Regions from separate parts of the Streptomyces sp. NPDC001070 genome, predicted to be linked through region 3. Evidence: riboswitches for the same ligand, from Rfam matches in the RefSeq annotation. Region 3 holds a riboswitch; each other region holds the start of a gene.
The links. A riboswitch is a leader RNA that binds a small molecule or an ion and turns the genes downstream of it on or off. The one in region 3 is predicted to bind cyclic di-AMP.

Region 1 (7,089 bases), on a different contig from region 3:
TCCTCCCGGCTGCACAACCGGCTCGTGCGCCGTGACCGCAGCGCCGTCGCCGCCGGCTTCGGCCTGCTGCGGCTGTCCGGGGCGCCCTCGCTGGGCTGGCTCGACGTGAAGGCCTCCAGCGGCGTCGAGGTGCCCGCCATCGAGGCAGCCGTCGACGAGGAGCTGGCCCGCTTCGCCGAGGAGGGCCCGACCCCGGAGGAGATGGAGCGGGCGCAGGCCCAGCTCGAACGCGAGTGGCTGGACCGGCTCGCCACGGTCGGCGGCCGCGCCGACGAACTGTGCCGGTACGCCGTACTGTTCGGCAACCCGCAGCTGGCGCTGACCGCCGTGAAGCGGATCCTGGAGATCACCGCCGACGAGGTGCGCGACATCGCCGCCGCCACCCTGCGGCCCGACAACCGCGCCGTGCTGGTCTACGAGCCCACGGGCTCCCCGGCAGCCTCCGGCGAGGACTCCGACGAGGACGAGGAGGGCGCGGACCAGTGACCGACGTCCACAGCACCATGACGTTCCACCCGCAGCCCAAGCCGGGGCAGCCCAAGCCCTGGGACTTCCCGGCCCCCGAGCGCTCCACGCTGCCCAACGGGCTGACCGTGCTGCGCAGCCACCGCCCCGGCCAGAAGGTCGTCGCCGTCGAGGTGCTGCTCTCCGCGCCGCTCGACGCCGAGCCCGAGGGTCTGGACGGCGTCGCCACGATGATGGCCCGGGCCCTGTCGGAGGGCACGGACAAGCACACGGCCGAGGAGTTCGCCGCCGAGCTGGAGCGCTGCGGGGCCACCCTCGACGCCCACGCCGACCACCCCGGCGTCCGGGTCTCCCTGGAGGTCCCCGCCTCCCGTCTCGACAAGGCCCTCGGCCTGCTCGCCGACGCGCTGCGCGCGCCGGCGTTCCCGGAGAGCGAGGTCGAGCGGCTGGTGGGCAACCGCCTCGACGAGATCCCGCACGAGCTGGCCAACCCCGCGCGCCGCGCCGCCATGGCGCTGTCCAAGGAGCTCTTCGCCGCCGACCTGCGCTGCTCCCGGCCGCGCCAGGGCACCGAGGAGACGGTCTCGCGCATCGACGCCGCCGCCGTCCGCGCCTTCTACGACACGCACGTACGGCCGTCCACCTCGACCGTCGTCGTGGTCGGCGACCTCACCGGGATCGCGCTGGACGACCTCCTGGCCAACACGCTGGGGGAGTGGAGCGGCAAGCCCGCCGAGCGCCGCCCGCTGCCCGCGATCACCGCGGACGACACCGGCCGCGTCGTGATCGTCGACCGGCCCGGCTCCGTCCAGACCCAGGTGCTCATCGGCCGCGCCGGCGCCGACCGCCACGACCCCGTCTGGGCGGCCCAGGTGCTGGGCACGTACTGCCTCGGCGGCACGCTGACCTCGCGCCTGGACCGCGTCCTGCGCGAGGAGAAGGGCTACACGTACGGCGTGCGGGCCTTCGGCCAGGTGCTGCTCGCCACACCCGAGGGCACCGGGGTCTCCCTGCTGGGCATCAGCGGGTCCGTGGCGACCGACGTCACCGCTCCCGCGCTGGCCGACACCTGGCAGGTGCTGCGCACCCTGGCGGCGGAGGGGCTCACCGACGAGGAGCGCGACGCCGCCGTGCAGAACCTGGTGGGCGTAGCCCCGCTGCGGTACGAGACCGCCTCGGCGGTCGCCGGCACCTTCGCCGACCAGGTCGAGCAGTATCTGCCGGACGACTTCCAGGCCCGGCTCTACGAGCGGCTCGCCGCGACCGGCACGGTCGAGGCGACGGCCGCGGCCGTCAGCGCCTTCCCCCTGGACCGGCTCGTCGTCGTCCTCGTCGGCGACGCCTCCGCCATCGCCGGTCCCGTCCGTGAGCTGGGCATCGGCCCGGTCGAGGTCGTCACGGGCGTCTGAGCGGCACCTTCGACGCGACCCCGGGAGCCCCAGCGGCACCCGGGGCCGCGGCACGCACGGCCTCAGCGGTCCAGCCGCGCGGCGGCCCTATCGATCCTCATACCTCATGGAATGCGACCGTCGGGAGCGGCCAGTTCGGCGGCGCGTTCCAGGAACGCGGCGCGGAGCTGCGCCACCTGCTCCTCGTCCAGGATCTCCATGTCGTAATAGGTCCGGATATGGGCGGACCAGACCTCCGAAGGGGGCCCGTCCATGCCCATGACGACCGGGTCCCAGGACAGCGGTGCGAACCAGAGCGGTGCGAGAAGCCCGGGAGCTGTGGTGTCGCGGGATTACGGACCGTTGCGGCCGGTTGGGGGCCGGTGTGGCATCCGGCACATATTGCCGGATTTTTTTGGTCCCGGGCGCAACACCCGGTTAGCGTCCTCGGGTTGCCCGGCGGAAGCAGCCGCCTCCCGCGGCACCGGAGCAACGATCGCCGAGTCCCCGTCAGGCGCGAGCCTGGGGAGCCGGGGACCCATCCGAGATGTCCCTGGGGTGAATCGGGCGGCCTGCCGCCGCCCGTAGGAGACCTTCCTGCTCCGAACCCGTCAGCTAACCCGGTAGGCGAGAAGGAAGGAAAGGATCTCCGCCTGCCCATGGCGTCGTTCTCCATACGCTCCACCCTGGCCGGCGCCGCCGCGCTGACCGCCATGACCACCGGCGCGTTCGTCGGGCCCGCCGCTGCCGCCGACACCAAGACCGACGGTTCCGCCTTCGCCCGCTGCGCCGCGGTCGCCGGCGACCTGGCCGCGCACATCGCCGACCAGGCGACGGCCCAGCACCGGGCCGCCGACGTCGCGCAGAAGCGCCATGACGCCCACGTCGCGCACGCCAAGCGCGTCGCCCGTGAGCGGGCCGCCAGGGAAGCCGCCGCGAAGGCGGCCAAGGCCAAGGCCGCCCGCGAGAGCGCCTCGCACGCGTCGCGGGGCGGCGCGCAGGCCCGCGGCGCGCTCGGCGGGTGGATGCTGCCGGTCGCCGGCTCCATCGGCACCCCGTACCACGCGACCAGCAGTCTGTGGTCCTCCGGTTACCACACCGGCGTGGACTTCCACGCATCCATCGGCACCCCCGTGCACGCCGCCGGGGCCGGCACCGTCGTCGAGGCGGGCTGGGGCGGCTCCTACGGCAACAACGTGGTGATCCGCCACGCGGACGGCATGTACACCCAGTACGGGCACCTGTCCTCCCTGAGCGTGTCGGTCGGCCAGAAGGTCTCCGCGGGCCAGCAGATCGGCCTGTCGGGCGCCACCGGCAACGTGACCGGTCCGCATCTGCACTTCGAGGCCCGTACGGCCCCGACGTACGGCGCCGACGTGGACCCGCTGGCGTACCTGCGCTCCAAGGGCGTCCACATCTGAGCCATCCCCTCCCCCCACACGAAGGCCCCGGTCCCCCGCCGGGGCCTTCGGCGTACCCGGTGCTTCCCGGCCGCCGACTGTCCAAAAATGCTCCATGAATTCGGGGCTGCCGTCGGAATCGGCGCCGTGCTGGAATAGAGTCGCCGCAGAAACGCCGACTCCTCCGTTACGCGGGGATTAAACGACGGCGGTCGGCGCGCACCGAAAGGAACCGGCGATGTGGGGTCGGATGTGAACGGGACCGGGGGCGCTGCGCGCCGAATTTCGGCCCAGGCGGTGTGCACGGCGATCCGTGACGACATCATCAGCGGGTTCTTCGCGCCGGGCAGCCGGCTGACCGAGGAGCAACTGGCCAAGCGCTACGGGGTGTCCCGGGTCCCGGTGCGCGAGGCGCTGCGCACCCTGGAGTCAGAGGGCTTCGTGCAGACCCGCAGGCACGCCGGGGCGTCCGTCGCCGAGCCGACCGAGCAGGAGGCCGCCGACCTGCTGGACATCCGCGGCCTGCTGGAGCCCCTGGGGGCCGCGCGGGCCGCGCAGCGGCGCACCGAGGCGCATGTGAAGGTGCTGCGCGGCCTCGTCCGGCTCGGCCAGGAGCGCTCCCTGCAGGGGCAGTTGTCGGACCTGCCTGCGCTGGACGGCTGGTTCCACGAGACGCTGGCCCAGGCCTCGGGCAGCCCGACCCTGGTGGCCCTGCTGACCCAGCTGCGGCACAAGATCGCCTGGGTGTACGCGGTGGACACCCCGGGCCGCGCCGTGGAGTCCTGGGAGGAGCACGGGGCGATCGTGGACGCGGTGGCCCGCGGCGACGCGGAGCGGGCCCGCAGGCTGATGGCGGCCCACGTCGAGCGGGCGACCGCGGCGCACCGGCTGCGCCGGCCGGAGCGCGCGGGACGCGGCGCGGCGGCGCGGTGAGGAATTGGAAACACGCCGTACACACGCCGAGCGGCCACGATTAACAGAAGTGCCGTATACAACTGTAGGAATTGTGCACGGGCCTATTTCCCGTGCCTGATTCCGCTGCGCGCTGCGCGGAATTGGCTCCGCAATGACGAAGAGGCGGGCCCGCGAAATCCGGCCGGATTTCGCGGGTCCGCCTCTTTCGTCGTACCGCGGTTTCCCGCGGTTTCAGACGGTCTCGGGGAGCTCGTCCAGTCCCTCGGAGACCAGCTTGGCCAGGCTGTCGAGCGCGGCGTCCGAGCCCTCGGCGTCGGAGGCGAGGACGACCTCCTCGCCGCCGGCCGCGCCCAGGCTCAGCACGGCGAGCATCGAGGCGGCGTTGACCGGGGCGCCGTCCGACTTGGCGATGGTGACGGGGACGCCCACGGCGGTGGCGGCGCGGACGAAGATCGAAGCGGGACGTGCGTGGAGGCCCTCGGCCCAGCCGATGGTGACGCGGCGCTCAGCCATGGTGTTGCCCTTCGGATCGTTCCAGGGAGGTCTAGACCAGTCTGCCATGCCGCGAGGAGCGGCCCGTCCACCACATCGTCGCACTCATCCCACAGTGCCCCGATACCCGTACGCTTGGGCCATGACAACGCCGCCGCCCGCCGCAGAGCGCGACTACCCGGTCCACTGGGAGGCGGACGTGGTCCTGCGCGACGGCGGCATCGCCCACGTCCGGCCCATCGCGCCGGACGACGCGGGACGGCTGGTCAGCTTCTACGAGCAGGTCTCCGACGAGTCCAAGTACTACCGCTTCTTCGCGCCCTACCCCCGGCTCTCCGACCGGGACGTGCACCGCTTCACCCACCACGACTACCGCGACCGCGTGGGCCTGGCGGCCCTCGTCGGCGGCGAGTTCATCGCGACCGTGCGCTACGACCGCACCGACGACGGCGAGGCCGAGGTCGCCTTCCTGGTCCAGGACGCGCACCAGGGCCGCGGCGTGGCCTCCGCGCTCATGGAGCACATCGCGGCGGTGGCCCGCGAGCGCGGCATCCGCCGCTTCATCGCCGAGGTGCTCCCGGCCAACCGCAAGATGATCAAGGTCTTCACCGACGCGGGCTACACCCAGCAGCGCAGTTTCACCGACGGCGTCGTCCGGCTCGAATGCGACCTGGAGCCCACCGAGCAGTCCCTCGCCGTCATGCGCGCCCGCGAGCAGCGCGCCGAGGCCCGCTCGGTCCAGCGGCTGCTCGCCCCGTCCTCGATCGCCGTGATCGGCGCCGGCCGCCGCCCCGGGAGCGTCGGCCGCGGCCTGCTCCGGCACATCATCGCGGGCGGCTACACCGGTCGCGTCCACGCCGTGAACCGTTCGTTCCCCGAGGAACTGCGCACCCTCGACCCCGAGGGCGTGCCCGCCCACCGCTCCGTCGCCGAGATCCCCGACACGATCGACCTGGCCGTCATCGCCGTCCCCGCCGACAACGTCGCCGAGGCCGTCGCCGACTGCGGCCGGCACGGCGTCCTCGGGCTGCTGGTGATCTCCTCCGGCTATGCCGAGTCCGGCGCCGACGGCCGCCGCAGGCAGCGCGCGCTGGTGCGACAGGCCCGCTCGTACGGCATGCGCGTCATCGGCCCCAACGCCTTCGGCATCCTCAACTCCGCCGACGACGTACGGCTCAACGCCTCCCTGTCGCCGGAGACCCCGGACGCCGGACGGCTCGGCCTGTTCACCCAGTCCGGCGCGATCGGCATCGCCCTGCTCTCCGGGCTGCGCCGGCGCGGCGCCGGGCTGTCGTCCTTCGTCTCCGCGGGCAACCGGGCGGACGTCTCCGGCAACGACATCCTGCAGTTCTGGTACGACGACCCGGCCACCGACGTCGCCCTGCTCTACCTCGAAACCCTCGGCAACCCGCGGAAGTTCTACCGCCTCGCCAAGCGCACCGCCGCCGTCAAGCCGGTCGTCGTCGTCAAGGGCGCCCGGCACTCGGAGGCTGCCCCGCCCGGCCACGCCGTGCCCGCCACGCGCATTCCCGACAGCACCGTCTCCGCGCTGCTGCGGCAGGCCGGCGTCATCCGCACCGACACCGTCACCGAGCTCCTCGACACCGGACTGCTGCTGTCGTGCCGGCCGCTGCCCGCCGGGCCGCGCGTCGCGATCCTCGGCAACTCCGAGTCCCTCGGCCTGCTCACCTATGACGCCTGCCTCACCGCCGGACTGGAGCCGGGCCTCCCGCTCGACCTCACCACCGCCGCCGGTCCAGAGGACTTCCGCGTCGCCCTCGCCGCCGCCCTCGCCGACCCCGCCCATGACGCCGTCGTGGTCACCGCCATCCCGAGGGTCGGGTCCGAACTCGCAGAGGACCCGGGCACCAGTGACGACCCCCCGCTGGCCGAGGCCCTCCGCGCCGCCGCGGACGAGTCCGGCGGCGCCAAGCCCGTCGTGATCGTCCACACCGCGCTGGAGGCCATGGGCACCCGCCTCGCGGCCGCCCGGATCCCCGCCTACGGCGCCGCCGAACGCGCCGTGAAAGCGCTGGCCCGGGCCGCCGCCTACGCCCAGTGGCGCCGGGACGCCCAGGCACCCGGCAGGGTGCCGGACTTCGAGGACGTCGACGAGGCGGCCGCGTGCCGGGACGTCACACGGCTGCTCAAGGACGCGGGGGAGCCCGCCGCGGACACCTCCGGCGTCACCCTCGACGAGTCCTCGGCCGCCGACCTGCTCGCCCGGTACGGCGTCGTGGTCCGGCCCGCGCTGCCCGCGCCCGGGATCGACGCCGCCCTGGAGGCCGCCCGCCGCCTCGGCTACCCCGTCGCCCTGAAGACCACCGCACCCCACCTGCGCCACCGCGCCGACCTCGGCGGCGTACGCCTGGACATCGCCGACCCCGACGACCTGCGCCGCGCCTTCGAGGAGCTGACCGCCCGGCTGG
Region 2 (7,089 bases), on a different contig from region 3:
GTTCCGGGGAGTCCGCGGTGAGGTTGATGACGTCGACGCCCAGCCCCGCGAGGTCGGCGTCGATCGCGGCGGCGAGGGGGTGGCCGCCGAAGGCGGTGAGCAGGACGGCCTCGCCGCCGAGGTGGGCGAAGGTGGCGGCGGCGCCCGTGGCGGGGCCGCCGGCGGCGACGGTCTGGGTGCGGGCGGTGAGTTTCTCGTTCGGGGCCGGGACGTGGTCGACGAGCGTGATGACATCGAGAGTGCAGAGGCCTACGAAGAGTGCGCGCATGGGCGCATAGTGGCAGCAGACGGCGTGCGATCCGTGGCTTACGCGCCTCCTACGGGCGGGGGTGCACCATTTTTCCGGGAGACCCGACGCGCAGCGCGCCGAAACCACTACGCTGAGTGCTCGCAGTGGTGCGCGGGGAATGCCGTGAGCAGGAGGACCGCATGGGGAACGCGCGACCAGGTGGGGCGGGTCCGGCGGACGTCGAAGTGGTGCTGGCCAGAGCACAGAACGCCTTCGACATCGAGGACCGCGTGCTGGGGCGGCTGGCGACCGCGTTGATGGGGTGCACGGAGCTGGCGTCCTTCCGCCAGCGCAAGGGGCCGCCGCGGCGGCTGATCCGGCGGACGCTGCGGCATACGTTCCTGCTGGCCGACGGCAGCACACAGCTGCTCTGGGAGATCGAGCACAACACCGGCGCCGGCGCCGACCGGCTGCTGTACGAGGTGTACTCCGACCCTGAGGAGCTCGCCGCGGCCCAGCACGTGATCGACGCGCGCTTCGGGGAGCCCTCGCCGGAGGAGCTGGAGGCGGAGGCGGCGGAGTGGCTGGCGCGGCTGCCGCAGCTGGCGATGGAGCTGGCGCCCGGGCCCCGGCAGTACAGGGAGGACCACTCCGCGGAGCACGCCTGGCGGGTGCTGCGGCGCGCGGAGAACACGGACGTCCCGGACGAGGAGCTGCTCAGCCGGCTGGGCTCGGCCGTGGGCCACGACATCGCGTACGTCACCGGCCGGCACACCCGGATCGGCACCGGCCGGGTCGCCGGCTGGACGCTCTACGAGCACGCCTTCCTGCTGGCGACCGGCGAGGAGATCAGCCTCTGGGAGGTCGAGCACACGATGACCCCCGACGGACGGCCGGTGTGCGAGGTCTACGCCGACGAGACGGCCGCCTGCGACTCCGCGGATGTACGGCTCGAGGCGCTGTAGCCGGGCGCTCCGGATTGCGGCCGGGGTGCAGCCGGAGGAAATTGGGGCGTAGGCGAGTCGGTGGGAGGCGGGAGGTTCCCATGGCGGTCCTGACGGAGGTCGAGTTCCCCGGTGTGACGGCCCTGCAGTACGAGGAAGCGAACCACCGCGCGGGGTTCGGGCCCGAGCATCCTCCTGCGGGGCTTCTCTCGCATGCCGCCGTGATCACCAACGAGGGTCTGCGGCTGGTCAACGTCTGGCAGTCCGCGCAGGCGCTGGAGGCCTTCATGGAGATCATGATGCCCGCAGCCAAGGAGTCCGGGTTCCCGGAGCCGAGCGGGCCGCCGAGGATCTCCGAGCTCTACAACTTCGTCGTCCCGTAGACGATCACCGAAGGCCGGAAACGACGGACCGGCGGTCCTGGTGTCGGGGGTTCACCAGGACCGCCGGGGTCAGTGTCGTCACCGGCAGTCGGGGTGCCTCAGACGGAGAGGCCCTTGCTGCGGAGCCAGCCCAGCGGGCCGATCGGGTCGCCGCCGCCGGGGCGCACCTCCAGGTGCAGGTGCGGGCCGGTGACGTTGCCCGTGGCGCCGACGCGGCCGATGGTGTCACCGGTGCTGACCTTGCCGGAGGTGACGATCATCGAGGAGAGGTGGCAGTACCAGAGCTCGGTGCCGTCGTCGAGGGTCAGGATGATGCGGTAGCCGTACGAACCGGCCCAGCCCGCCTCGGTGATGGTGCCGCTGTGGATGGCCTTGACCGGGGTGCCGGTCGGGGCGGCGAAGTCCTGGCCGGTGTGCGTGTTGGCCCACAGCGAGCTGGACTCGCCGAAGCCGGCGGTCAGCGTGTACGAGGCGACCGGCTTGACGAAGCTCTTGGCGAGCTCGGCCAGGCGCTCGGCCTCCAGCTTCTTCGCGGCCTCCGCCGCGGCCTTCTTCTTGGCCGCGGCCTCGGCGCGGACCCGCTCCGCCGCCGCGGACTTGGCGGCCTTGGCCACCGCCTCCTGCTGTGCGGCGTTCCTGGCGGACCGGTCGGCGGCGTTCCGCTGCTGCTGGGCCTGGTCGAGGATGCGGTTGCGCAGGGCCTCACCCGCGTCGGGGCGCAGGGCCTCGGCGACCTGCTTGGCCTCGGGGGCGCTGTCGTCCCCGACCAGGGCTCCGATGCCGGGCAGGTGGGACACCTCGGGCAGGGAGACGGGGAGCGGGTTCTTGCCCTCGGCGGTGGCGACCCCTCCGACGCCCAGCACGGCCACGGCCGCGACTCCGAAGACCGCGGAACCCCGGCCCATGGAGCGCTGCTTGGCGACGCGGTGCCGGGCGCGACGGGGGCCGGTGGACTCCTCGGTGGGGTTCCACGGCTCCGCCTGCGGGCCCTCGTAGGGTGCGCCGCCGAACCGCGGGCCGCCCTCGGGCTCGTCGGACTCGTCCTCGTGGCGCGGGTGGGCGGTGGCGACGGTGTCGTAGGCCTCCGGCCCGCTCTCGTACGCCTCGTGCTCGGCGGCGGTCTCCGGCTCGGCGGTGGTGGCCTGGGAGGCCGCCTCGTCGAACCAGCCGGCGGCCATGTTCCACTCGCCGGTGTCCCAGCCGTCGATCGCGTTCTTCGTCGGCGGTGCCTGCTCGGCAGCCGGGGGGTTCCAGCCGGCGGCGATGTTCCACTCGCCGGTGTCCCAATCGGGGTACGCGGAGACGGACCCCTGTTGCTGTCCGGGTATCAGGGCAGGCTCGTTCGACGCCACGCGGGCGCACTCCTTTCCTTCCTTCTCGCCTACCGGGTTAGCTGACGGGTTCGGAGCAGGAAGGTCTCCTACGAGGACCGTGGAAGGCCCCCGATTCACCCCAGGAAGTGGTTCCCCGGTTCCCGCGGACGGGATTCGGCAAGCGCACGGCGCCGCCCTGTCGGCGGCGGGACGACCGCGCTGCGTTATCGAACGTTAATAGAGGCGCCCGCCAATTCCAAGCCACTCAAGCGAGTTCATGACGGGAATCTATGTGGATGGACAGGACAGAAGCGGACATTGAGCCGCGACTGCCGTGACCTACGGGAAATGTGAGTGTGCATCAGTCGTTATGCGGAAGGGAGCGCCGCGCTCACGGCGAGTGATGGTCACCCCGGACCTCGGCCACCCAACGCACGGCCCAATCGGCTGTCGAGGCGCTCCGCCGTGGCGTCGGCGCTGCGGTGCGCCGTGAGCATCCCGTGCACTTCACGCTGCAGGACCCGGGTGAACGTGACGTAGTGAGCGGTCGCCGGACGGGCCCTGGCGGCCTGCAGCGCGCACCACAGCAGCGTCGTGTAACCGGGGGTCGCGGCCGACGGCGAGGGTGACGGTTCCGAGCCGCGCCCCTCGGGGCGGTCGAAGAACCAGGCGCGGGGGTCGTGAGGATCGTCACAGTTGACATCCCCGGCGCCGTATGCTGACCGCCGCGCGGGGGCGAAACCCGCCCCGAGCAGGGCATGTTGGGCAGTGCGGCCGGTCAGGAAGCGGATCAGGTCCGCGGCGTCGTCCGGGCGGTCGCTGGTCGCCGCGACGCCCAGGCTCTGCCCGCCGAGGGCGGCGACCCCGGGGAGCCGGGCCACGCCGAAGCGGACGCCGGGGGCGAGGGTGGCGTCGAGCCGGTTGTAGGCGTACGGCCAGTTGCGCATCAGCACGCTCTGGCCCTCCGTGAACTGGGCGAGGGTGACGGACTCGTCGGCCTCCAGGGACTCCGGATTGAGGTTGTTCGCGGCGCCGAGCCGGCCGAGCTCGTCCAGGCCCTCGCGCAGCCCGTCCTCGGTGCCGACGTAGCGGCCGTCGCCGTCGACGAGGTCGACGCCCGCGGTCCAGAAGGTCTCCAGGGTGTTCACCGTGAGGCCCTCGTACGCGCGCAGCTGGGTGGTGTAGGCGGCGTGGCCGAGGGGGCGTACGTCGGCGAGCAGATCCCCGACCTTGGCGTACTCGCGCAGGTCGGCCGGGCGGCGGCCGGCCTTGGCGAGGTCGTCGGTGCGGTAGTACAGCAGACCGACGTCGGTGTTGAAGGGCACCGCGTACGTGCGGCCCTTCCAGCGGCCCGCGTCCGCGGCCTGGCGGAGGAAGTCGCCGTCGACGAGAGCGGGGTCGAGGGGACGGAGCAGCCCGCTGTCGGCGAACTCGGGGATCCAGCTGATGTCGAGGTTGACCACGTCGTACGCGGCGGTACCGGACTGGAAGGCGCCGATCAGCTCGCTGCGCTGCTCGTCGGAGGCGGAGGGGAGCTCGACGAGGCGGGCGGGCCGGGAGGGATTGCGCCGGTTCCACTCGTCGATCAGGGCGCGGCGGACGCCGGGTTGCCCGCCCGCGGTGAGATCGGCGTCGCTCGCGACGACGATCGGACGGGAACGGTCGGGGGGCGGGGCCGGGACGGCGGGGGAACCGCTGCAGGCCGCGGCGGCGGCCGGCAGGAGCAGGAGCCCCAGGACCCGGTACGCACGGCGGACCCGGTACGGAGGGCGCGCACGGCGCGCGCGGCGTTCGGTCACGGCGGTCGAGCCGGCCACGGCCGTCAGAGCGGTCCGGCCGGTCGAGGCGGCCAGAGTCGTCACGCCGGCCCGGGCGGCCCGGGCGCGCGATCCGGGTTCGCCGCCGTCCCGGCGGGCGGCGCGCGCCCGTCCGTTCCACCCCCCCGTACCCGGAAGGCCCCCGGCTCTCATGACCCTCCCGAGGTGAGCCGGGTGATCGTCTCCGCGACCCGGTCCGGCAGGTCCTGCGCCGCCGCCAGGCAGGCGCCGCCGCCCTCCGTGACCGCCTTGTTGAAGCGCAGCGAGCAGCCGAAGCTCTCCAGGGACACCACCAGTACGGGGACGTCAGGGTCGGGCGGTGCCACGCGGGCGCTGTCCTCGTCGTCGGTGATGAGGACGAGCAGGGCGCCGGGGGAGTCCGCGAGGGTACGGGACCACTGGCGCAGGGCGGCGGCGACGGGGGCGTCGCGCTCGACCGGCGCCAGCGAGCGGATCGCGGCGTCCCGCGCGGCCGCGCCGTGCGCGCCGAGCGGGAGGACCGTGCGGCCGGGCACCGCCGCGATGCCGTACCGGTAGCCGGCGGCGCGGGCCAGGACGGAGCGGACGACGGAGACATTGGCCCCGGAGAAGGCGGAGCTGGAGACGTCGACGGCGAAGAGGACGTCCCGCCGGGTACCGCCGGTGTCGCCGTGGTCGCGCAGCGCGGCCTCGATGGCCTGCCGCGAGGGCGGTTCGCCACCGGTCGGGGGGTCGGCGACGAAGACCGCGCTGTCCAGCGGCGTGTCGCCGGCACCGCTCGTGCCGGTGACGTCCGTACGGAAGCCCTGCGCGGCCAGCGCCCGCTGCCCCGGCGCCGAGCCGAGCCAGGTGGCGAGCCGGTGCACGGCATCGGCGCGGTCCACGCGGTCGGCACGGCCGGTCTCCCAGGTCACCGGGACGAGGGTGAGGTCGAGCGGCGGGACGTCGCGGGGGTAGTAGACGGTGTAGGGGTCGGACTGGTTGCCCAGACACGGGGGACGGGTCTCAAGGGCCGGGGTGACGAGAGCGGCCAGGGTGGACTCGGCGGTCAGCAGGGCCTGTTGGGTGCCGTGCCGGTCCACCAGCCAGGTGCGGGCCGAACAGGCCAGGGCCCGGTCGTCGGCCGGGGGGACGGCGTCGGTGGTCACACGGGTGCCGGGAGCCAGGTGCAGCAGCTGGTCCAGGGCGGCGTCCGAGGAGTGCGGTTCCGCGCTGCGGACGACCACGCCCTGCGCGTGGGCGGCGTCCACCAGTTGCTGCGCGGTGCTGCCGGTGCGCCCGACGCCCTCCAGCGAGGTGGTGGCGGCGACGACGGCCGGCGAGTGCGCGAGGGTGATCCGGCCGCCGAGGGCGACGACGCTCTCCGGGCGCTCGGTCTCCGCCAGTACCCGGGTGTACGCGGTGCCCGCCGCCGGTATCCACACGTCCGGGTGCGGCCCGACGTCGCGCAGCGGCATCGCGCAGCCTCCGCCGCTCCCGCAGGCCCGTTCCGGTTCCGCCCAGGCGGCGGAGGCGCGGAAGGCGGCGATCGTACGGTCGGCCGGGGCGGCGTAGACGGTGGTGTTGATCTGGCCGCACCCCTCGGGCCGGCCGCCGAGGGAAGCGGTGGTCCCGGCGGCGTCGCTGTCCTGGAATTCGTCGAGCACGGCGGTGAGCGCGGCGCGGGTCTCCGGCGAGGTCAGCACGCGCAGTTCGAGCGGGGCGGGGCACAGCGGCGCGGGGCGGTGCGCCCACGCCCAGCCGGTGACGCCGCCCGCGAGCAGGGCCAGGGCGGTACCGATGCCGACGGCGCGGTGCCAGTACGGCTGGTGCGGTCCCGCCATCCACGTCCAGGCGAAGCCCGCGTACTGGGCGAGGCGGCGCAGCGGCGCCAGCGGGCGCGTCCCGCGAGCGGGGCGCGGGGTGAGCCGGGCCTGCGACAGGACGGTGTCGCCGGCGCTGTTGCTGGAGCGCTCGGTCGGGAACCAGGGGTCGTAGTCCACCCGCTCGTCGAGCGTGGCGGCGTACTCGTCGGCCAGTTCGCGCAGCCGGACCCCCAGGCCCTGCACGGTGACCGGGTCGTACGGGTCGGTGCCCTCGGCCAGCACCCGGACGAGGGCCCCGGTGAAGGGCGTCGGGTCGATGCCGTCCCCCTTGTGGATGCGCGAGCCGACGGCCGACGACGTGATCAGGGAGAACGGCCGCTCGGGCAGCGGCACGAGGCCCGCGTTGCCGGAGTAGCAGCAGTCCAGGACGAGGACGACCCGCTCGGCGCGCGAGGACGCGAGGAGCTTCAGCAGGTCCCGGTACGGGATGCCGTCCAGGCGGGCCCCGTCCTTGGTGGACTCCCGGGTCATCAGGTAGAGCTCGGGCTCCCCGGTCCCCAGGTCGACGTAGCCGTGCCCGGTGAAGTAGCACAGCAGCAGGTCCTGGGCCTGGGCGGCG
Region 3 (7,089 bases):
TGCTCAAGCGCTGCGCCGGGCTCATGACCGACGCAGAACATCCGGTGCGCTTCCTGGCGTTGTCGGTGTCCGACGCCGCCGAGGACGTCATCGGAGTGATCCGCGGCGGCGCGCGCGGCTATGTCACCAAGACCATCACCGGCCCCGATCTGGTGAGTTCGGTCTTCCGGGTCTCCGACGGCGACGCCGTCTTCTCGCCCCGGCTGGCCGGCTTCGTCCTGGACGCCTTCGCGTCCACCGACGCCCCGCCGGTCGACGAGGACCTGGACCGGCTCACCCAGCGCGAGCGCGAGGTGCTGCGGCTGATCGCCCGCGGCTACGCGTACAAGGAAGTCGCCAAGCAGCTCTACATCTCGGTGAAGACGGTCGAGTCGCACGTCTCCGCGGTGCTGCGCAAGCTCCAGCTCAGCAACCGGCACGAGCTCACCCGCTGGGCGACCGCGCGCCGGCTGGTCTGAGGGGCCGGGCCGGGGCCCGGCCCCGGGGCGTCACGCCGGTCGTGTGGCGCCCGCGAAGGGCATCTGGTCGATCGGGGCGAGCTTGACGACGTCACCGGTGCGGGGGGCGTGGATCATCATGCCGTTGCCGACGTAGAGGCCGACGTGGCTGATCCCCGAGTAGAAGAACACCAGGTCCCCGGGCTCCAATTGGGAGCGGGAGATCCGGGTGCCCGCGTTGATCTGGGTGTACGTCGTGCGCGGCAGGGAGACCCCGGCCGCCCGCCACGCGGCCTGCGTGAAGCCCGAGCAGTCGTACGCCGAGGGCCCGGTGGCACCCCAGACGTACGGCAGTCCCAGCGAGTCGTACGCGAAGTTGACGGCACGGGCGGCGCGCGCGTTGGGGGCGGCGACGGGCGCCAGGTCCGAACGGGAGCCGGCGGCGCCGCGGCCGGCCCGGGGGTCGGCGGAACCGTGGCCGTCCGAGGACAGCACGGCGGCGCGCTGGGCGGCGGTGAGACGGCCCAGCAGCTGCCGGGCCGAGGCGAGGCGCTGCTCCACGGTGCGCTTGTGGCGGGCGAGTTCGGCGCGGGTGCCGCGCAGTTCGTCGAGCTCGGCGCGGGTCTCGGCGCGCACCTGCTCGATCTCGCGCTGCTGGGCGGACAGGACGCGCAGCGCGGCGGTCTGCCGGCTGCTCATCCGGTCCAGCATCCCGGCCCGCTCCAGGTAGTCGCCGGGGGAGGAGGCGAGGGCGAGCTGGACGGCGGGGTCGATGCCGCCGCTGCGGTACTGGGCGGTGGCGATGGAGCCGAGGCCGTCGCGGGTGCGGTTGAGGCGCTCGGTCCTGCGGGCGAGTTCGTCCTGGAGCTGCTCGATCCGCTCGGTGGCCGTGTCCGCCTTCTCCTTCGCGCCGTTGTACTGCTCGGTGGCCTGCTCGGCCTCCTCGTACAGGCGGTCCACCCGGGCCCTGGCCTCCTCGGTGGTCAGCCGGGGCTCGGCGTGCCCGGTCTCCCCGAACATCGTCACGGAGGCCGCGCCGGCGAGGGCGAGACCGGCGGCGGTGCGCGCGGTCGTGCCGGCGAGACCGCGCTCCTTGGGCCTTCTGTGCGACGCCACGCGCCGTCACTCCTTCCGGGGTGCCGTCCGTACGCCCCCCGGTGGTCCGGCGGCGGGCGGACGGGGAGCCGTCCACCGCCGGACCTTCGGCGGGGGTGGCCGTGCCGGGGACGGGGTCCTTGCGGCAGTGGGGTCGGCCACCTGGGTCAGGACGCTAAACCTGGACGTCGCGGGGGAGTGCCGGACTGTGCGGGACTGGTCCGATTCGGCCGCGGCCTGCCCGCGGATGACCGCTGTTCGACGGGTGACCTGGTCACTTGCAGTCCGCCCCTGACCGATGTGCCGGAACAGGGCACCCTCGGTGCCGAGCGCTGGTAAGAGCGCGGTTAGGGTCCTGAGCCATGGACGTACTCATCAACCTCTTCGTCGGCCTGCACATCATCGGCATCGCCGCACTGCTGGGCGGCTTCCTCACCCAGATGAAGGCCATGGGGCGCGGCGAGGCCCGCTTCGTGCCGGGCATGCTGCACGGCGCGCTGACCATGCTGGTCACGGGCGCGGTGCTGGTCGGCCTCAACCAGGCCGACGACCAGCCGGTGAACAACATCAAGATCGGTGTGAAGCTCGCGATCCTGGTGGTGATCCTCGGCCTGGTCTACGTCAAGCGCGACGAGGAGAAGGTGTCGGCGGCGGCCTTCGGCACCGTGGGTGCGCTGACCACCGCCAACATCTTCATCGCGGTGCTGTGGACCTGAGCCCTTCCCGGGGCTCTCAGGCCATCCGGGCGTAGCCGTAGATCGGCATCTCGGTGATCGGGGCGATCTTGACGACGGTGCCCGTGTGCGGGGCGTGGATCATCTGGCCGCCGCCGATGTAGAGGCCGACGTGGGTGACGTCCGAGTAGAAGAAGACCAGGTCTCCGGGTTGCAGTTGGTCCGCCGTGACACGGCTGCCGAAGTCGACCTGGTCGTAGGTGGTGCGGGGGATGGAGACTCCCGCGGCCCCCCAGGCGGCCTGGGTCAGGCCCGAGCAGTCGTAGGAGTTCGGGCCGGTGGCGCCGTACACGTACGGCTTGCCCAGCTGGGCGCGGGCGAATTCGATCGCCTTCGCCGCCTTGGCTGCGTAGGTCCCGGACGCCGTGGACGTCGAACCGGACGAGGAGCCCGTGGAGGACCCCGACGAGGCGGTGTCGTTCGCCGCCGCCTCCTGCGCGGCCTTCTCCTTGGCGGCGATCGCCGCGGCCTTGGCGGCGGCCTCCTCCTGGCGCTTCTTCTCCAGCGCCGCCAGCCGCGCCTTCTCCTGGGCGGTGAGGCTGTTCAGCAGCTTCTGCGCCGCAGCCAGCTTCTGCTTGACCGCGGTCTTCTCCGCGCTCAGCCGCTGCTGCGCCTCGGTCAGCTTCTGCAGGCTCTCGACGGCCTCCGCGCGCTTCCGCGTCGTCTCGGCCTGCTGGGTACGGAAGGTCTCCATCGCCTGTTCCTGGCGGTCGGACAGGCGGTTCATCAGATGCGCCTGGTCCAGGAACTGCTGCGGGTCGGATGAGAGCAGGAAGCTGGTCGTCCCGTCCAGACCGCCGCCGCGGTACTGCGCCGCGGCGTACTCGCCTATCGTGCGGCGGGCGTCGTTGAGCGTCTCGGTCTTGCGGGCCACCTGGTCGAGCAGCGCGTCGGCGCGCGCACGCTGCGTCTCGGTCTGCTCCTTGGCGCCGTTGTACCGCTCGGTGGCGGCCTCGGCCTGGTGGTAGAGCCTGTCGACCCGGGCCTTGACCTCGCTGATGGAGGGCTTGTCCGGGGAGGCGGGCGCCGCGCTCGCGCTCTCGCCGAAGAGGGTGACGGTGGCCAGCGCGGCGGTCGTGAGTCCCACGGCGGCGCGGGGGCCGGGAACGGTCAGCGCGCGCGGGCGCGGCTTGCGGTGGGTCGCCAAGTCAGGCGGCTCCTTCCGTGGACCGCCTACCGGGTTAGCTGTCGGGTTCGGGCTTCGGAAGGCCGCCCTACGGTCCGCGCGGGCGCGTGCTGCGCTCGTACGGGCCGATTCACCCCAAGGTCATTGGGTCCCCGGCTCCGGCGGTCGCCGGACTCAGCGGAGGCGGCCCGTGACGGCACGGTCGCCGCCGCGTGGAGCGGACCGCCTGATGCGGCACGGTAGTCAACTGCGGGGGTCTGTGGGAACCCTGGTGTTCGAATTGTCCGCAATCATTTCGTGACCTTCACGATCCGGGGCTCCGCGTGACGGTGCCGCGGCCCCGAGTGACCGTACGCGGGGCCGCGGCCCCGACCGGTCCGGCGGCCCGCCCGGGGCGGGCTCGGGCAAGCGGGGCAACGCTGTCCGTCCCACGGCCTAGACTCGGGAGGCGATGAGCAGCCTCTTTGACGACAGCTTCCTGGCCGGCCTCGAACCGAGGGAGGAGCAGCCCCCGCCGCCTCCCGAGGACGAGCCCGAGACGGTCCCCGACGACCTCTTCGAGGGGCGCTTCGACGTGCCCGTCGACCGGGACGCGTACTACCGGGACGGTGCCCACCGCCCGGCCGTCGACCCGGCCGCGCTGCTGGAGGGGCTCAACGAGCAGCAGCGCGCCGCCGTCGAGCACACCGGCTCCCCGCTGCTCATCGTCGCCGGTGCCGGCTCGGGCAAGACCCGGGTGCTCACCCACCGCATCGCGTACCTGCTGGGTGCCCGCAAGGTGCACCCCGGCCAGATCCTGGCGATCACCTTCACCAACAAGGCCGCCGGGGAGATGAAGGAGCGCGTCGAGCAGCTGGTCGGCCCGCGCGCCAACGTGATGTGGGTCTCCACCTTCCACAGCGCGTGCGTCCGCATCCTGCGCCGCGAGTCCAAGAGGCTCGGCTTCACCTCCAGCTTCTCCATCTACGACGCGGCCGACTCCAAGCGCCTGATGGCCCTGGTCTGCCGCGACCTCGACCTGGACCCGAAGCAGTTCCCGCCGAAGTCCTTCAGCGCCAAGGTCTCCAACCTCAAGAACGAGCTCATCGACGAGGAGACCTTCGCCGGCCAGGCCGAGAACCCCTTCGAGAAGAAGCTCGCCGAGGCCTACGCGATGTACCAGTCGCGGCTGCGCGAGGCCAACGCGCTCGACTTCGACGACATCATCATGACCACGGTCAACCTCCTGCAGGCCTTCCCGGACGTCGCCGAGCACTACCGGCGCCGCTTCCGGCACGTCCTGGTGGACGAGTACCAGGACACCAACCACGCCCAGTACACCCTGGTGCGCGAGCTGGTCGGGACCGGTGACGCGGAGGATGGCGGCGAGGGGCCCGCCGAGCTGTGCGTGGTCGGCGACGCCGACCAGAGCATCTACGCCTTCCGCGGTGCCACCATCCGCAACATCCTCCAGTTCGAGGAGGACTACCCGCAGGCCCGCACGATCCTGCTGGAGCAGAACTACCGCTCCACCCAGAACATCCTGACCGCCGCCAACGCCGTCATCGAGCGCAACGCCTCGCGCCGCCCGAAGAACCTGTGGACGGAGGCCGGGCAGGGCCCGGTCATCACCGGCTACGTCGCCGACCAGGAGCACGACGAGGCGCAGTTCATCGCCGACGAGATCGACCGGCTCACCGACGCCGGCGACGCACGTCCCGGCGAGGTCGCGGTCTTCTACCGCACCAACGCGCAGTCCCGTGTCTTCGAAGAGGTCTTCATCCGCGTCGGACTGCCGTACAAGGTCGTCGGCGGAGTCCGCTTCTACGAGCGCAAGGAGGTCCGGGACGTCCTGGCCTACCTGCGCGTGCTCGCCAACCCCGAGGACACCGTCCCGCTGCGCCGCATCCTGAACGTGCCCAAGCGCGGTATCGGCGAGCGCGCCGAGGCCATGATCGACGCCCTCTCCTCGCGCGAGCGGATCTCCTTCGCGGCCGCGCTGCGCCGGGTCGACGAGGCCTTCGGCATGGCCGCGCGCTCGGTCAACGCCGTCAAGCGCTTCAACGAGCTGCTGGAGGAGCTGCGCACGATCGTGGAGTCCGGCGCCGGTCCCGCCACCGTCCTGGAGGCGGTGCTGGAGCGCACGGGCTACCTGGCCGAGCTCCAGGCCTCCACCGACCCGCAGGACGAGACCCGCATCGAGAACCTCCAGGAACTCGCGGCGGTGGCCCTGGAGTTCGAGCAGGAGCGCACCGAGGAGGAGCCCGGCACGCTCGCCGAGTTCCTGGAGCGGGTCGCGCTGGTCGCCGACTCCGACCAGATCCCGGACGACGACGAGGGCGGCGGCGTCATAACGCTGATGACCCTGCACACCGCCAAGGGCCTGGAGTTCCCGGTGGTCTTCCTGACCGGCATGGAGGACGGGGTCTTCCCGCACATGCGCGCGCTCGGCCAGACCAAGGAGCTGGAGGAGGAGCGCCGGCTCGCCTACGTCGGCATCACGCGGGCGCGGCAGCGGCTGTACGTGACGCGGTCGACCATGCGCAGTGCGTGGGGCCAGCCCTCGTACAACCCGGCCTCCCGGTTCCTGGAGGAGATCCCGGAGCCGCTCATCGAGTGGAGGCGCACGGGTTCCTCCCCGGCACCGTCCGCCTCGGTGTCGGCGGCGGCCTCGATGCTGTCGCGGTCCTCGTCGAAGAGCGGGCCCTCCGGCTTCGCCACACGGCGTACGCAGGACCGGCCGGTCATCGCCCTGGCGGTGGGGGACCGGGTCACCCACGACACGTTCGGGCTGGGCACGGTCGTCTCGGTCGACGGCAGCGGGGACAAGGCCAAGGCCACCATCGACTTCGGCGACGAGCGGCCCAAGGTGCTGCTGCTGCGCTACGCGCCGGTGGAGAAGCTGTAGGGCCTCGCGGTCACGGGGGCCCGGGACCCGGGGTCCGGGGTTTCGCGCCTCGGCCCTCGGGTCGGCTGCCTCCCGGCGGGTGCGGCTCGGTGCGTGCGGCTCAGCGCGGGTCGAGACCGTGCTTCAGCAGCCACGGCAGCGGGTCGATGGCCGCGCCGCCGGCGGGGCGCACCTCGAAGTGCAGGTGCGGTCCGGTGGAGTTGCCGGAATTGCCGGAATAGGCGATGACCTCGCCGGCCTTGACCGAGCCCGAGCGGATCTTGGTGCTGCTCAGGTGGCAGTACCAGGTCTCGGTACCGTCCGGGGCGGTCACTATGGCCATGTTGCCGTAGGCGCTGTTCCACTGGGTGCGCACGACGCCGTCGGTCGCGGCCATCACCGGGGTGCCGTAGTCCACCGGGAAGTCGATGCCGGTGTGGACCGACATCCAGTTCACGCCCGCCTGGCCGAAGTAGGCGCTGAGGCCGTGCTGCTTCACCGGGAGCAGGAACTTGGGGCGCAGTTCCTCCTTGCGGGCCGCCTCCGCCGCCTTCCTCGCCCGCTCGAGCGCCTGGCGCTCCTTGAGGTCGATGCGCTCCTGGGTGCGGCTGGCGCGGTCGGCGAAGTCGTCGACGTCCCGGTTGACTCCGGCGAGCTGCTGGTCGAGTTTCGTGGTCGGGGCGTTGGCCGCCTCGGGAGCGCCGTCGGCCTGGGTGCGGCTGCTGTCTGCGTCCTCGGTGTTCACGGTGACGGCGGCGGCGCAGGCCGCGACGCCCATGACCGCCACGGAGGGGACGGCGACGGTGAGCAGCGCCGAACGCCGTGCCGGGC

Region 1: it holds a riboswitch for cyclic di-AMP, as region 3 does, so the genes downstream of both, ACWDAS_RS21465 (M23 family metallopeptidase) here and ACWDAS_RS09545 (NlpC/P60 family protein) in region 3, are expected to answer to the same signal.
Region 2: it holds a riboswitch for cyclic di-AMP, as region 3 does, so the genes downstream of both, ACWDAS_RS04730 (M23 family metallopeptidase) here and ACWDAS_RS09545 (NlpC/P60 family protein) in region 3, are expected to answer to the same signal.

What each region holds. Positions count from the first base shown of each region.
Region 1 covers NZ_JBSFLB010000017.1:24,454-31,542, reverse strand. The annotation lists gene ACWDAS_RS21480 (M16 family metallopeptidase) at 1-486, shown strand, start outside; gene ACWDAS_RS21475 (M16 family metallopeptidase) at 504-1,874, shown strand; gene ACWDAS_RS21470 (hypothetical protein) at 1,979-2,128, opposite strand; cyclic di-AMP (ydaO/yuaA leader) riboswitch at 2,341-2,497, shown strand; gene ACWDAS_RS21465 (M23 family metallopeptidase) at 2,513-3,274, shown strand; gene ACWDAS_RS21460 (GntR family transcriptional regulator) at 3,494-4,186, shown strand; gene ACWDAS_RS21455 (HPr family phosphocarrier protein) at 4,400-4,681, opposite strand; gene ACWDAS_RS21450 (bifunctional acetate--CoA ligase family protein/GNAT family N-acetyltransferase) at 4,803-7,089, shown strand, end outside.
Region 2 covers NZ_JBSFLB010000003.1:83,470-90,558, reverse strand. The annotation lists gene ACWDAS_RS04745 (PfkB family carbohydrate kinase) at 1-268, opposite strand, end outside; gene ACWDAS_RS04740 (DUF6227 family protein) at 430-1,194, shown strand; gene ACWDAS_RS04735 (hypothetical protein) at 1,275-1,556, shown strand; gene ACWDAS_RS04730 (M23 family metallopeptidase) at 1,655-2,908, opposite strand; cyclic di-AMP (ydaO/yuaA leader) riboswitch at 2,920-3,059, opposite strand; gene ACWDAS_RS04725 (extracellular solute-binding protein) at 3,277-4,731, opposite strand; gene ACWDAS_RS04720 (caspase family protein) at 4,836-7,089, opposite strand, start outside.
Region 3 covers NZ_JBSFLB010000006.1:76,844-83,932, forward strand. The annotation lists gene ACWDAS_RS09530 (LuxR C-terminal-related transcriptional regulator) at 1-458, shown strand, start outside; gene ACWDAS_RS09535 (NlpC/P60 family protein) at 489-1,553, opposite strand; gene ACWDAS_RS09540 (hypothetical protein) at 1,895-2,248, shown strand; gene ACWDAS_RS09545 (NlpC/P60 family protein) at 2,265-3,413, opposite strand; cyclic di-AMP (ydaO/yuaA leader) riboswitch at 3,422-3,582, opposite strand; gene pcrA (DNA helicase PcrA) at 3,844-6,279, shown strand; gene ACWDAS_RS09555 (M23 family metallopeptidase) at 6,380-7,089, opposite strand, start outside.